2 regions of the Arthrobacter sp. TJ-217 genome follow, and region 1 is predicted to be linked to the other one. Evidence: predicted binding sites of a transcription regulator. Region 1 holds the regulator's gene; the other holds the start of a gene.
What was found. Region 1 encodes HrcA, which represses chaperone genes, less so after heat shock. Its sites were predicted from a motif close to TTNGCACTCGNNNNNNNCGAGTGCNAA; they were not measured.
Positions count from the first base shown of each region.

Region 2: a site for HrcA is predicted at 2,155-2,181, ahead of groES (co-chaperone GroES). Genes of this name have one in related genera too.

Region 1 is NZ_JBZCNJ010000004.1:96,382-102,437, reverse strand. It holds gene AC4D2R_RS08480 (16S rRNA (uracil(1498)-N(3))-methyltransferase) at 39-794, opposite strand; gene dnaJ (molecular chaperone DnaJ) at 797-1,924, opposite strand; gene hrcA (heat-inducible transcriptional repressor HrcA) at 2,010-3,023, opposite strand; gene AC4D2R_RS08465 (DUF3097 family protein) at 3,183-4,034, shown strand; gene AC4D2R_RS08460 (DUF4870 domain-containing protein) at 4,110-4,529, shown strand; gene AC4D2R_RS08455 (hypothetical protein) at 4,575-5,153, opposite strand; gene AC4D2R_RS08450 (hypothetical protein) at 5,428-5,865, shown strand; gene AC4D2R_RS08445 (hypothetical protein) at 5,843-6,022, shown strand.
Region 2 is NZ_JBZCNJ010000001.1:84,552-90,607, forward strand. It holds gene groL (chaperonin GroEL) at 31-1,644, opposite strand; gene groES (co-chaperone GroES) at 1,717-2,013, opposite strand; gene AC4D2R_RS00450 (THUMP-like domain-containing protein) at 2,250-3,482, shown strand; gene AC4D2R_RS00455 (MFS transporter) at 3,479-4,687, opposite strand; gene AC4D2R_RS00460 (TetR/AcrR family transcriptional regulator) at 4,788-5,378, shown strand; gene AC4D2R_RS00465 (HAD family hydrolase) at 5,534-6,056, shown strand, end outside.

The DNA of each region.
Region 1 (6,056 bases):
GCCGGCCGGGTGCTTATCCGGTGCCGGCCGGGGTCGGGCTACCACCGCTGCAGCAGGTGGTTCAGCAGTACGAGCGCCGCGGGGCCGGCGGAGGATGAGCGCAGGACGTGCGGCCCAAGCTTGGCCGCTGCCGCCCCCGAGGCCTCAAAAGCGAGCATCTCCCACTCGCTGATCCCTCCTTCGGGTCCAACCACCACGGCGGTTGTGCCCGCTTCGCCGGGGCCGCTGCCCTCAAGAACCCGGGCCAGGCCGTCGGGGGCGTCTTCGTGAAGGACGAAGACCCGTTCGAACCCGGCGAGCCGGGACGGGAGCTGGGTCGACTCAAGGAGGGGATGAACCTCCGGAATCCACGCCCGCCGCGATTGTTTGGCGGCCGCGGTGACCACGGCCTCCCATTTCTGCCTGCCCTTGGCGGCCTTCTCCCCGCGCCAGCGCACGATGCTCCGCTCAGCCTGCCACGGGACGACGGCGTCGACACCGAGTTCCGTGGCCGCTTCGACGGCTTGTTCGTCGCGGTCGCCCTTGGCCAGTGCCTGGATAAGCACCAGCCGGTGGCGGGGAGGCTCCTCCTGGGCGACGGCGGCGACGTCGATGGTCAGGGCACCCTGGCTGCTGTCGGTGATTTCACCGCTGAGCCGGAACCCGGAACCGTCGCTGATATCGATGCTCTCACCCGGGCCGAGGCGCCGGACCGTTGCAGCGTGCCGGGCTGCCTCTCCGCGCAGCACGAACACGCCGCCGGGCACTGCCGCACGGACCGCCTCGGGGTCGGCGAAAAACAGGGGCCGTGTCACTCCTACAGGTTCCCCAGCCGCTCCCGGAGGCGCGCGAAGACGCCCGAGCCGCTGCTCGCCAACTGGCCTTCGGCCGCTTCCTCGCCCCGCAGTTCGGCGAGCTTGCGCAGCAGTTCCTCCTGCGCGGCGTCGACGTTGCGCGGGGTCTCCACGTTGAGGTGCACCCGGAGGTCGCCGCGCCCCTGGCCGCGCAGGTGGGTGACGCCAAGCCCGCGCAGGGTGATGATTTCCCCGGACTGGGTGCCAGCCTTGATCGCCAGTTCCTGGTCGCCGTCGAATGTGTCGAGGCTGACGGAGGTGCCGAGCGCGGCGGCCGTCATCGGCACGCTGAGGGTCACGTGCAGGTCGTCGCCGTCACGCAGGAAGGTGGAGTCGGTGTTGACCCGGATCTCGACGTAAAGGTCACCCTGCGGTCCCCCGGCCGTTCCGGCTTCGCCCTGTCCGGACAGCTGGATGCGCGTTCCGGTCGAGACGCCTGCGGGGATCTTAAGGGTGAGGGTGCGGCGTGCCCGGGTCCGCCCTTCGCCCTTGCACTCGTGGCAGGGGTGGGGAATGACAGTGCCGAAGCCCTGGCAGGTTCCGCAGGGCGCGCTTGTCATGACCTGGCCGAGGATTGAGCGCACGGCGCGCTGGACCTGTCCGGATCCGCCGCAGATGTCGCAGGTCCGGGGCGAGGTTCCCGGCTCGCAGCAGGTGCCGTCGCACGTCGAACAGACCTCTGCGGTGTCGACTTCAATCTTCTTGTTCGTGCCGAAGACGGCGTCCTTGAGGTCAATGCGCACGTTGATCAGCGCGTCCTGCCCGCGGCGGGTGCGTGAGGGCGGCCCGCTGGAGCCTCCTCCACCGAAGAAGGTCTCGAAGATGTCCTGGAAGGCGAAACCGGATCCCGAGTATCCGGAGCCGAAGCCGTTGTCCGTTCCGTTTTCGTTGCCGGTCGTGTCGTACACCCGGCGCTTCTGGGGGTCCGAGAGCACCTCATAGGCGTGGCTCACGCGCTTGAACTGTTCCGACGCGTCGGGCCCGGAGTTCACATCCGGGTGGAGCTTGCGGGCGAGCTTCCGGTAGGCCTTCTTGATTTCCTCGCCGCTGGCTCCCTGCGAAACGCCAAGAACCTCATAGTGATTACTCACTCGTGCACATCTCTTCCTGCTGAATCAGCTGTCAAACGTTGTATTGCCCGGCCAAACCGCGCCGGGGTGCGCCGTGCCGCCGCCCTTACTCCGCGAGGACCCGGGAAAGGTACCGGGCAACCGCACGGACCGCGGCCATGGTGCTCGGGTAGTCCATCCGTGTGGGTCCGAGGATGCCGAGCTTGGCGGTGGCGTCCGGCCCGTAGCCCGTGGCGATGACCGAGGCTTCCGACAGACCGCCGTACGGATTTTCACTTCCGATGCGCACGGACACGCCGCGGGCGTCATATTCCATCTCGGAGAGCAGCCGCAGCATCACCACCTGTTCCTCGAGCGCTTCGAGGACCGGTCCGATGCTGAGGGGAAAGTCTACTGTGGACCGGGCAAGGTTGGCAGTACCGGCCATCACAATGCGGTCCTCCCGGCTGATGCCCGCGAGCTGTTCAAGCGTACGGATCAGCGCCGCTCCGGCCGTGCGCAGATGCTGCGGCAGCGACGCAGGCACCCCGGCGAGCTCCTGCGGGAGGGCGGAAAGCTTCGCCCCGGCAACCCCTGCGAGGATCCGCTGCTTGAGTTCGGCGAGGTCAGCCTCCGGCACCGGGGCGGGCAGCGGGACAACGCGCTGGTGCACCGTGCCGTTGGTGGCGATGAGGACCACAAGAACCTGCTGGGGGGCGAGCAGCACGAGCTCGATGTGCCGCACCGCCGCCGAGCCGAGCCGCGGGAACTGGACAACGGCCACCTGGTTGGTGAGCTGGGCCAGCAGGCGCACCGTGCGGTCCACGACGTCGTCGAGGTCCTCGGCACCGGAGAGCAGCGTCTGGATGGCCCGCTTCTCCGCGGCGGAGAGCGGCTTGACCTCGGCGATCCGGTCGACGAAGGTCCGGTACCCCTTGTCCGTCGGGATCCGCCCCGAGCTCGTGTGGGGTGCGGTGATCAGCCCTTCCTCTTCGAGGACGGCCATGTCGTTGCGGATGGTTGCCGAGGAGACTCCGAGCCTGTGCCGGTCAACGAGGGCCTTTGAACCGACCGGCTCCCGGGAATGGACGTAGTCTTCAACGATCGCCTGCAGCACCTCAAGGCGTCGCGGTTCACTCATCTGGTTCACCTCCGTTGTTCCGTTTCGTGGGGGCGGTGCACGCTCAACGGTTAGCACTCGACACACCCAAGTGCTAAGTCTAGTACGTTCCGGGCGATTGTTAGCATTGAAAACCCGGTCACAGAGCGTGCGCCGGACCACACGGAAGCGAGATCAACGGTGGCCGACTACGCCTGGGGCGCACAGGACCTCTCCGCCCCGAAGCGCACCCAACTTCGCGACATTCCGGCCGATCTCGGTCTTGTGCTCGAGGACATCCAGAGCGGATTCGTCGGGGCCGTGGTGCGGGTGGAGAAGTCCGGTGGCCTTCACGTCATGGTGCTTGAGGGCCGCCGCGGGAAGAAGCGCACCTTCCGCCTCGGCCACGGTTTCCTGCTCGACGGCGAACCGGTGCACGTTGTTGCGCCGCAGGCCAAGGTGGCCGCACCGGCTCGGACCGCCTCGGGGTCGGTCAAGGCTCCGGAGGCCCGGGCGCGCGTGGCACGGGCCAGCCGGATCTGGGTGGAGGGACAGCACGACGCCGAACTGGTGGAGAAGGTGTGGGGCGAGGACCTCCGCCATGAAGGGATCGTCGTCGAGCCGCTGCATGGAATCGACGACCTCGAAGGCGCGGTGCGCGCCTTTTCACCGGGGCCCCAGCGCCGCCTGGGCATCCTCGTTGACCACCTGCTTCCAGGCACCAAGGAATCCCGCATAGCGCAGCAAGCGATGGCGCTTCCCGGCGCCCGGGGACACGTGCTGATCGTGGGGCATCCGTATGTCGATGTCTGGCAGGCGGTGAAACCTGCTGCCGTCGGGCTTTCGGCCTGGCCGGTTGTGGCCCGCGGGCAGGATTGGAAAACAGGCATCCTGGCCGGCCTGGGCTGGCCCCACCACAACCAGGCGGCTGTGGCGCATGGCTGGAAGCGGATCCTCGGCAGCGTGAACAGCTATGCAGATCTTGAGCCCTCGCTCCTTGGGAGGGTCGAGGAAGTCATTGACTTCCTCACCGCCGGTGAGGCGAATGCTTGATGCGGGTCCCGCGCAGCACCAAGTACCCTTAGAGGAAACGCTGGGGGAATCCGGCCACGCTGAAAAGGAATCTCGTTGTCTAACACCGCCGACAAGCACCAGGACTCCGGCTGGGAAGCAAACCGGTCCGCCTTCGAAGGCGCACCGGCCCAGGCCCTGCCGCTGACGGCGGCCGAAGACCGGCAGTTCGCGACGCTCGCCCACTTCGGCGGAATCCTCGGCTTCGTCCCCTCGCTGATCATCTACCTGATCTTCAAGGACCGCGGACCGTTCACCGCCCAGGAGTCCAAGGAAGCGCTCAACTTCACCCTGCCGCCGACGGTGCTGGCCCTCGCGGCGTGGCTGTTGTCGCTGCTGCCGGTCGTCGGCGGCGTATTCGCCGTCATCAACGCCCTGATCTGGGTTGCGATAGCGGTCTTCTCCGTCACGGCGGGCATCCAGGTCAACCGCGGCCGGCCCTACCGCTATGCCGTCAACCTCCGCCTTCTGCGCTGACACCGGCCGGGCCGCAACCCGGCCGGTGAGGCTGCTCACCCGCAGCTAGAGACCCGCGGCGGTGATTTTGACGAGCGTCCACTGGCTGTGGCTTTCGGAGCTCGCAAGGACTCGGTACGAGCCGCCGGGGGCTTCCTCCGGGATCGCGATCGATGCGGTGAACTTCCCTGAAGGGTCGGCCACCATCCGGATGGTCTGGGTGATGACGTCGTCGCCCTCGCGGCCGAACATGACAGCGACTTCCTCACCCGGCCGGTATCCGGAACCGGTGACGGTCCCGGTCTTGCCCGCCACCCACTGGCCGCCGAGCACCAGGTCGGCCGGTGCTTCTTCGGGGGTCTCCACTGGCTGCGGGTACTGAGCACCATCCCAGGTGAGTTCCGGCGGCGCCTCGCTCTGCGTAGGCGTTGCGGTGGGCGTCTCGACCGGCGCAGGCACGGTGGTTTCCACGATGGGGGCGTCGGGCGCCGGTTCGACGGGCGCAGCAGGCGTTTCCTCGGCCGGAGGCGTCTCCACCCTCGGCGACGCGGTGCGCAGCGGTTCCCGGTCTGCGGCCGGGGCAACGGAGCACCCGGTCAGCAGCAGGGCTGCAGCGGTGAGCGCCATCAGAGCGGAGTTCCTCAAGGTAATGCCTTTCGTCGTGCCGACAGCGGCCGCGGTAAGCCGCCCGTCATCAAGTATGGAGCCGGCCGCCCCCGAATCCGGGGAGGCCCGCCCCGCCGGGCGCATGGCGTCCCCTCCGGGGCTGGACCATTGCTCCTTTCTACCAATCAGGGGCGGTCCGCGCCGTGCGACATGCGGGGCGGGGCACCCGGAGGATCCGGGCGGTCCGCGCCGTGCGACATGCGGGGCGGGGCACCCGGAGGATCCGGCCGCTTGCGGCGGTTAGGCTGGCAGGGTGCTCCAACGAACCACTACCCCGCCGGATCCCGTGATGGTCGATATCGTTTCCGACGCCACTCCTTGGTGGGAGATCGTCGGCGCTTTTGGCCCGTTGGCCATCCTGCTGGCCGCGCTCGTGACGGGGGCCATCGCCTGGACGAACATCAAGCACCGCCGGGAGGCCGATCAGCGCTCGCAGTGGTGGGCGCGGGCCGAATGGGCGCTTGACGCGTCGATGTCCGAAGACCCCCACCGCCAGGAGATCGGCCTTGGCGTCCTTGACCTTCTGGCGCAGAGTGATCTCGCCGGGGAGGAAGAGGTGGCGATCATCGAGGTGGCCTGGGCCGAACCGCTGGCGCCGGGGGTCGTGGACGGAAACGGCGGCATGGGGAACAATGGGAACACCGAGGAATCGATCGAGGAGGCTGGCAGTGAGCACAACAGCAAGCCGTAACGGCCAGGCCGGGCGCCGCCCCGCCGCGCCCGTTGTGCGCCAGGGTGACCACGAGCGCGTCCGGATCCGCGCCGCGCGCCTCCGGATGACCACGGATAAAAAGCTCGGAAAGCCCACCCCGGCCTGGGTGCAGCAACTGGCGAAAAAGCCGCTTTAATCTTGCCGCTTTGAGACTGCCGCCCCGACAGTGT
Region 2 (6,056 bases), on a different contig from region 1:
GGGTGCCGGTGATCGTGCGAAAGCGGGGAACTAGTGGCTGTGGCCGTGGCCGTCCTCGTCGTCCTCCGCAGGCTTCTCGACGACGAGTGTCTCCGTCGTCAGGACCAGGGCGGCGATCGATGCTGCATTGCGCAGCGCCGAGCGCGTGACCTTGACCGGATCGATGATGCCCGCGTCGATAAGGTTTTCGTACTCGCCGGTGACGGCGTTGAAGCCGTGTCCGTCATCGAGCTCCGAAACCTTGGCGACGACGACATAGCCTTCGTGTCCGGCGTTCTCGGCGATCCAGCGCAGCGGCTGCGCCAGGGCGCGGCGCACGAGGCCGACGGCGGTCGCGGCGTCGCCCTCGAGGGCGAGGACGCTGCTGTCGGTGTCGAGGGCCTTGCCTGCGTGGACCAGTGCCGAACCGCCGCCTGCGACGATTCCCTCATCGAGTGCGGCACGCGTCGCTGAGACGGCGTCTTCGATGCGGTGCTTCTTTTCCTTGAGCTCAACCTCGGTTGCGGCACCGACCTTGATGACGCCAACGCCGCCGGCAAGCTTCGCCAGCCGCTCCTGCAGCTTCTCGCGGTCCCAGTCGGAATCGGTGCGCTCAACCTCGGCGCGGATCTGCGCCACGCGGTCGGCGACGTCGGCGGCGCTGCCTGCGCCGTCGACGATGGTTGTCGCGTCCTTGGTGACCGTGATGCGGCGGGCCGAACCCAGCACCTCAAGGCCGACCTGGTCAAGCTTCAGGCCTAGGTCGGGGGAAACGACCTGCGCACCGGTGAGGGTGGCGATGTCCTGCATCATTGCCTTGCGGCGGTCGCCGAAGCCGGGGGCCTTCACTGCGACGGCATTGAGGGTTCCGCGGATCTTGTTCACCACGAGGGTGGACAGCGCTTCGCCTTCGATGTCTTCGGCAATGATGAACAGCGGCTTGCCGGCCTGCAGGGCCTTCTCCAGGAGGGGAAGGAATTCCGCGAGCGAGGAGATCTTGCCCGAGTTGATCAGGATCAGCGCGTCTTCGAGGACGGCTTCCTGGCGCTCGGCGTCGGTCACGAAGTACGGCGAAAGGTAGCCCTTGTCGAACTGCATGCCCTCGGTGAGGACGAGCTCGGTGACCGTCGAGGAGGACTCCTCGATGGTGATGACGCCGTCCTTGCCGACCTTGTCGAACGCCTCGGCGAGCAGGTCGCCCACCTCGGTGCTCTGGGCGGAGATCGCGGCGACGTTGGCGGTCTGGTGGCCGACAACTTCCTGGGCGTTCTCGAGCAGGCGTGCGGCGACGGCCTCGACCGCCACCTCGATGCCGTGCTTGAGCTGGCCCGGTGCGGCGCCGGCGGCAACGTTGCGCAGGCCTTCCTTGACCAGGGCCTGTGCGAGCACGGTGGCCGTGGTGGTGCCGTCGCCGGCGACGTCGTTGGTCTTTGTCGCTACTTCCTTGGCCAGCTGCGCGCCGAGGTTCTCGTAGGGATCGTCGAGTTCGACCTCACGGGCGATTGTGACGCCGTCGTTCGTGATCGTGGGTGCGCCCCACTTCTTGTCCAGCACGACGTTGCGTCCGCGCGGGCCAAGGGTCACCTTGACGGTGTTTGCAAGCTTGTCGACGCCGGCCTCGAGGGCGCGGCGGGCTGCATCGTTGAACTCCAACTGCTTTGCCATGGTTTTGTTCCTTTCAGGCTTGTGCAGTGAGAAAACCCCGGCCAGTGCTGGCCGGGGTTCCCTTGAGAAAAACTACTTAACGACGATCGCCAGGACGTCGCGGGCAGAGAGCACCAGGTATTCCTGGCCTCCGTGCTTCACTTCGGTTCCGCCGTACTTCGAGTAGATGACGACGTCGCCCTCAGCGACATCGACGGGAACGCGGTTGCCGTTGTCGTCGACACGGCCCGGTCCAACTGCTACAACTTCGCCCTCCTGGGGCTTTTCCTTAGCGGTATCCGGGATGACCAGGCCGGAGGCAGTTGTCTGCTCGGCTTCCAGTGGGCGGACAACAATACGATCCTCAAGAGGCTTAATAGAGACCGACACTCGGGCTCTCCTTTGCGTTCGTTACTAATGGAATGTGGGCCCTCGGTGGGGCGCTGACCGTCGTCGCGGTGCCGGCTGGCGCTTCCCTCAGGAATTAGCACCCTCCTAGTGAGAGTGCCAACCCCGACTTTATGCAAACAGTTAGCACTCGGTCAAGGCGAGTGCCAGATGCGTCGTCATCTACGGTTGCGGGCGGACGGCGCCGGAGCCGGCGATCCTTCGCCTAGGGTTGGTTCATGGCTTCCGACAACATCCTGCCCCTCCTGACACCCGAGGGGTGGGAGCTGCTCAACTCGCTTGGCCCGTACTCCGAGGCCGGCGCGCTGCAGCTCAGCGAACAGCTGCGCAAGGCCGGCCACTCCCCCGACCTGATCTCCGCCGCCCTGACCCAGTCGCGGCTTCGCGCCAAGGCCCAGGCGAAGTTCGGCCCCTTCGCCGACCGGATGGTGTTCACCGCCGCCGGCCTTGAGCAGGCGACGCGCCTCCAGGTTGCGGCGCACCATGCCGCCCGTTTCGTTGACGCCGGGCTTGAGCGGGTTGCCGACCTGGGCTGCGGCCTGGGGGCCGACTCAATGGCCCTAGCGACCCTCGAGCGCCAGGTGACCGCCGTCGAGCTCGATGAGACGACGGCGGCCGCCGCGACCCTGAACCTGCTGCCGTTTCCGAACGCAAGGGTGGTCAACGCCGACGCGGCGGCATTCGACATCACCGAATATGACGGCGTGTGGCTCGATCCCGCCCGCCGCAGCACCTCGACGTCGGGAACCACCCGGATCTTCGACCCCGAGGCCTTCTCCCCGCCGCTGTCCTTCGTCGAGGAGCTTGCCGACCGCGGCACAGCGGTCGGCGTGAAGCTGGGGCCCGGGATTCCCCACGAGGCGGTTCCCGCGAACTGCGAGGCGCAGTGGGTGTCCGTTGACGGAGACGTCACCGAGGTGGCCCTGTGGTTCAACGCGCTGCGGCGGCCCAACGTACGGCGCGCGGCCCTGGTCCTCGGCCCCCACGGCGCCGCCGAGCTGACCAGCGACGCCGATTTCGACGCCGGCCCCGCCGCCCCGGTCGGCGCGGCGGAGGGCTACCTGTACGAGCCCGACGGCGCGGTCATCCGCGCCGGCCTCGTGGCCGACGTCGCCGGGCAGCTGGGCGGGCACCTCCTGGATCCGCACATCGCCTACGTCTGCGCCCCCGGGCTTGTCGAAACCCCGTTCGCGCGCGCCTATCGGGTGCTCGAGATCCGGCCCTACAACGTGAAGGCCCTCAAGCAGTGGGTGCGCAGCGAGGGTATCGGCGTCCTTGACATCAAGAAGCGCGGCACCTCGGTCACTCCGGAGGAGGTCCGCCGCCAGCTGCTGGCCGGCTCCGGGAAGGCCCGCCGGAAGGCGACCCTCGTCCTCACCCGGATCGGCGAGGACCGGGTGGCCATCGTTGTTGAGCCGGTTCCGGGTTTACCGGCCCAGGGAACCGGCTAGGCCGGGAGCCTGCGGGTGCGCACCACCCCGAGCAGGATGCCACCGGTCAAAGCCGCCGCCCCGCCCGCGATCAGCGCCGCACGCACGTCGAAGGTGTTGACGAGCACTCCGCCCACCGCCGCGCCGATGCCGATGGCCAGCTGGAAGGCCGCCACCGTCACGCCTGAGACCGATTCGAGGCTCTCCGGATGTGCCCGCGCCATCCACGACTGGATGAGGGTGGGAATGGCGCCGAATCCAAGGCCCCAGAGCACGATGGCCGCCACGGCGACCGGGGTCCTGGTGCCCAGGGTGGCCCACAGAATCGTTGCCACGCCGATCGCCACCCCCATCACGATCACTGAACGGTGAAGGGCGCCATCGGCGGCAGGACCGCTGGCGAGGTTGCCGATGAACGAGGCAATGCCGAACGCGGCCAGCGCCAGGGCGAAACCCTCGGCATTGAGCCCGGCGACGAGGTCACCGGCCAGCCGGATATAGGTAAACCCGGCGAAGTGCCCGCCCGCGATGAGGAACATGCCGGCCATCCCGACGATCACCAGCGGTGAACGCAGGGTCGCCAGGAAGGCCCGGCCCGGGGAGGGTTCCGGGGCCACCGGCGGGAGCCAGAGGGCGGCCAGGACCATGCCTGCGATGCTTGCCGCGGCCGCGAGGAGGAACAGGGTGCGCCAGCCCCACAGCTCGCCAAGGACCAGGCCTAGGGGAACGGCGAGGATCGTTGCCAGGGAGACGCCGACATTCACGACCATCATGCCGCGGCCGATCTTCTCGCGGCTCACCAGGGCTGCGACGACGGCGATGGCGAGGGCCCAGAATCCGCCGACTGATACGCCGAGGAGGAGCCGTGCGGTCAGCAGGACCGCGAAGGACGGAGCGAGTGCAACAAGGAGGTTGGAGAGCGTGGCCAGGGCGACAAGCCCGATCAGGGCCAGCCTGCGGTCGAGGCGCGGGAGCACCAGTGCAACGGTCGGACCGGTGATTGCTGCGGCGACGGCGGTGGCGGTGACGGCCTGGCCGGCCAGGCCTTCGGAGATCTGGAGGTCCGCCGACATGCGTGAGAGCAGGCTCGCCGGCAGGAATTCGCTCGTGACGATCGCGAAGAGCACCACCGACAGGGATGTGACTCCCCACCATGGCGATCGGGTGCGGGCAGGGCGGGGCGCCGGTGCGACTGGATCCGGCGCTGTGGCTGTGCTGGCCTTCATAAAAGCTCTCCTCAGTTTTTGAACGTCCGTTCAAATATGTCGGCCGCGCTGCCGCTTGTCAAATATTGAACAACCGTTCAAGAACGTCTAGAATTCCCGCATGGCCCGACCACGCACATTCGATGAAGGCAATGTCCTCGCCGCCGCGCGGGACCGTTTCTGGAGCACCGGCTATGAAGGAACCTCGATCTCCGACCTGACCGAGGCCACGGGCGTGGGCGCGCAGAGCCTCTACGGAGCGTTCGGCAGCAAGCACGACCTGTTCGTGCGCATCCTCGAGGATTACGGAACCTCCCAGGCCGCCAGGCTCGAAACCACCCTCTCGTCCCTTGACGCACCCCTGGAGTCCCTGCTCTCCGCCGTGGTCTTCGAGGGGGACGCCACCGCCCGGCCGCCGGCCAAAGGCTGTCTGCTCTCCAACAGCGCCACAGCCCTGAGCGGCCGCGACGAGGATGTGAAGCGCTGCGCCGTCACCTCGCATGCGGCGACACGCGAGATGTTCAGCCGGCAGATCCGCCGCGCCCAGGACGCCGGGGAAATCGACCCCGGCCTCGACCCCAACGAGACGGCGCTTGCGCTCGTAACGGTGCAGCAGGGCATCGAATACCTGCGCAAGTGCGGCATCGGCGAGGACGAATACGAAAAGGCGCGCGACGCCGCCGTCGATCTTGTGATCCGCGGGCTGAGATAGAGGCACCGGCCGGCGCCGGCGCTCCGGTCCTGCCGGCCGGCAACCTCCCGGTCCGTACAGGAAGTCTGCCGTGAGGACCAGCCGCGAATTCGCCGCAGACCGGCGGGATGCGATCGCTACACTCGGGTGAAAACCCGATCATCAAGGTGGCCGTCATGAATCCCAACCCATCCTCCCCCCGCCGCGGCGTCCTCTTCGACGTCGACGGCACCCTTGTCGACTCGAACTACCAACACACCCTGGCGTGGTGGCAGGCGTTCCGCCGGTTCGGGCACGACGTTCCCATGGCCGAAATCCACAGGGCCATCGGCATGGGCGGTGACAAGCTGATCGCCCATCTCCTGGGCGGTGACCGGGACACCTCCGTGGATGGGGAGCTCGATGCGACCCACGGCGCCGTGTTCTCGACGTTCTGGCCGTCCCTGCGCGCCTTCGAAGGTGCCGGAGACCTGCTGCGCAAGTGTTTCGAGGCGGAACTCGTTGTGGTCCTCGCGTCCTCCGCCTCCGGGCAGGAGCTCGGGGTGCTCCGCAGCGTCATTGACGCCGACGCCGCCATCACCGGGGCAACAAGCTCCTCGGACGCCGAGAATAGCAAGCCCTCCCCCGACATCCTGCAGGCCGCCCTCGAGTCCGGAGGGCTTGAACCGGCGAACGTTGTGTTTGTCGGCGACGCGGTGT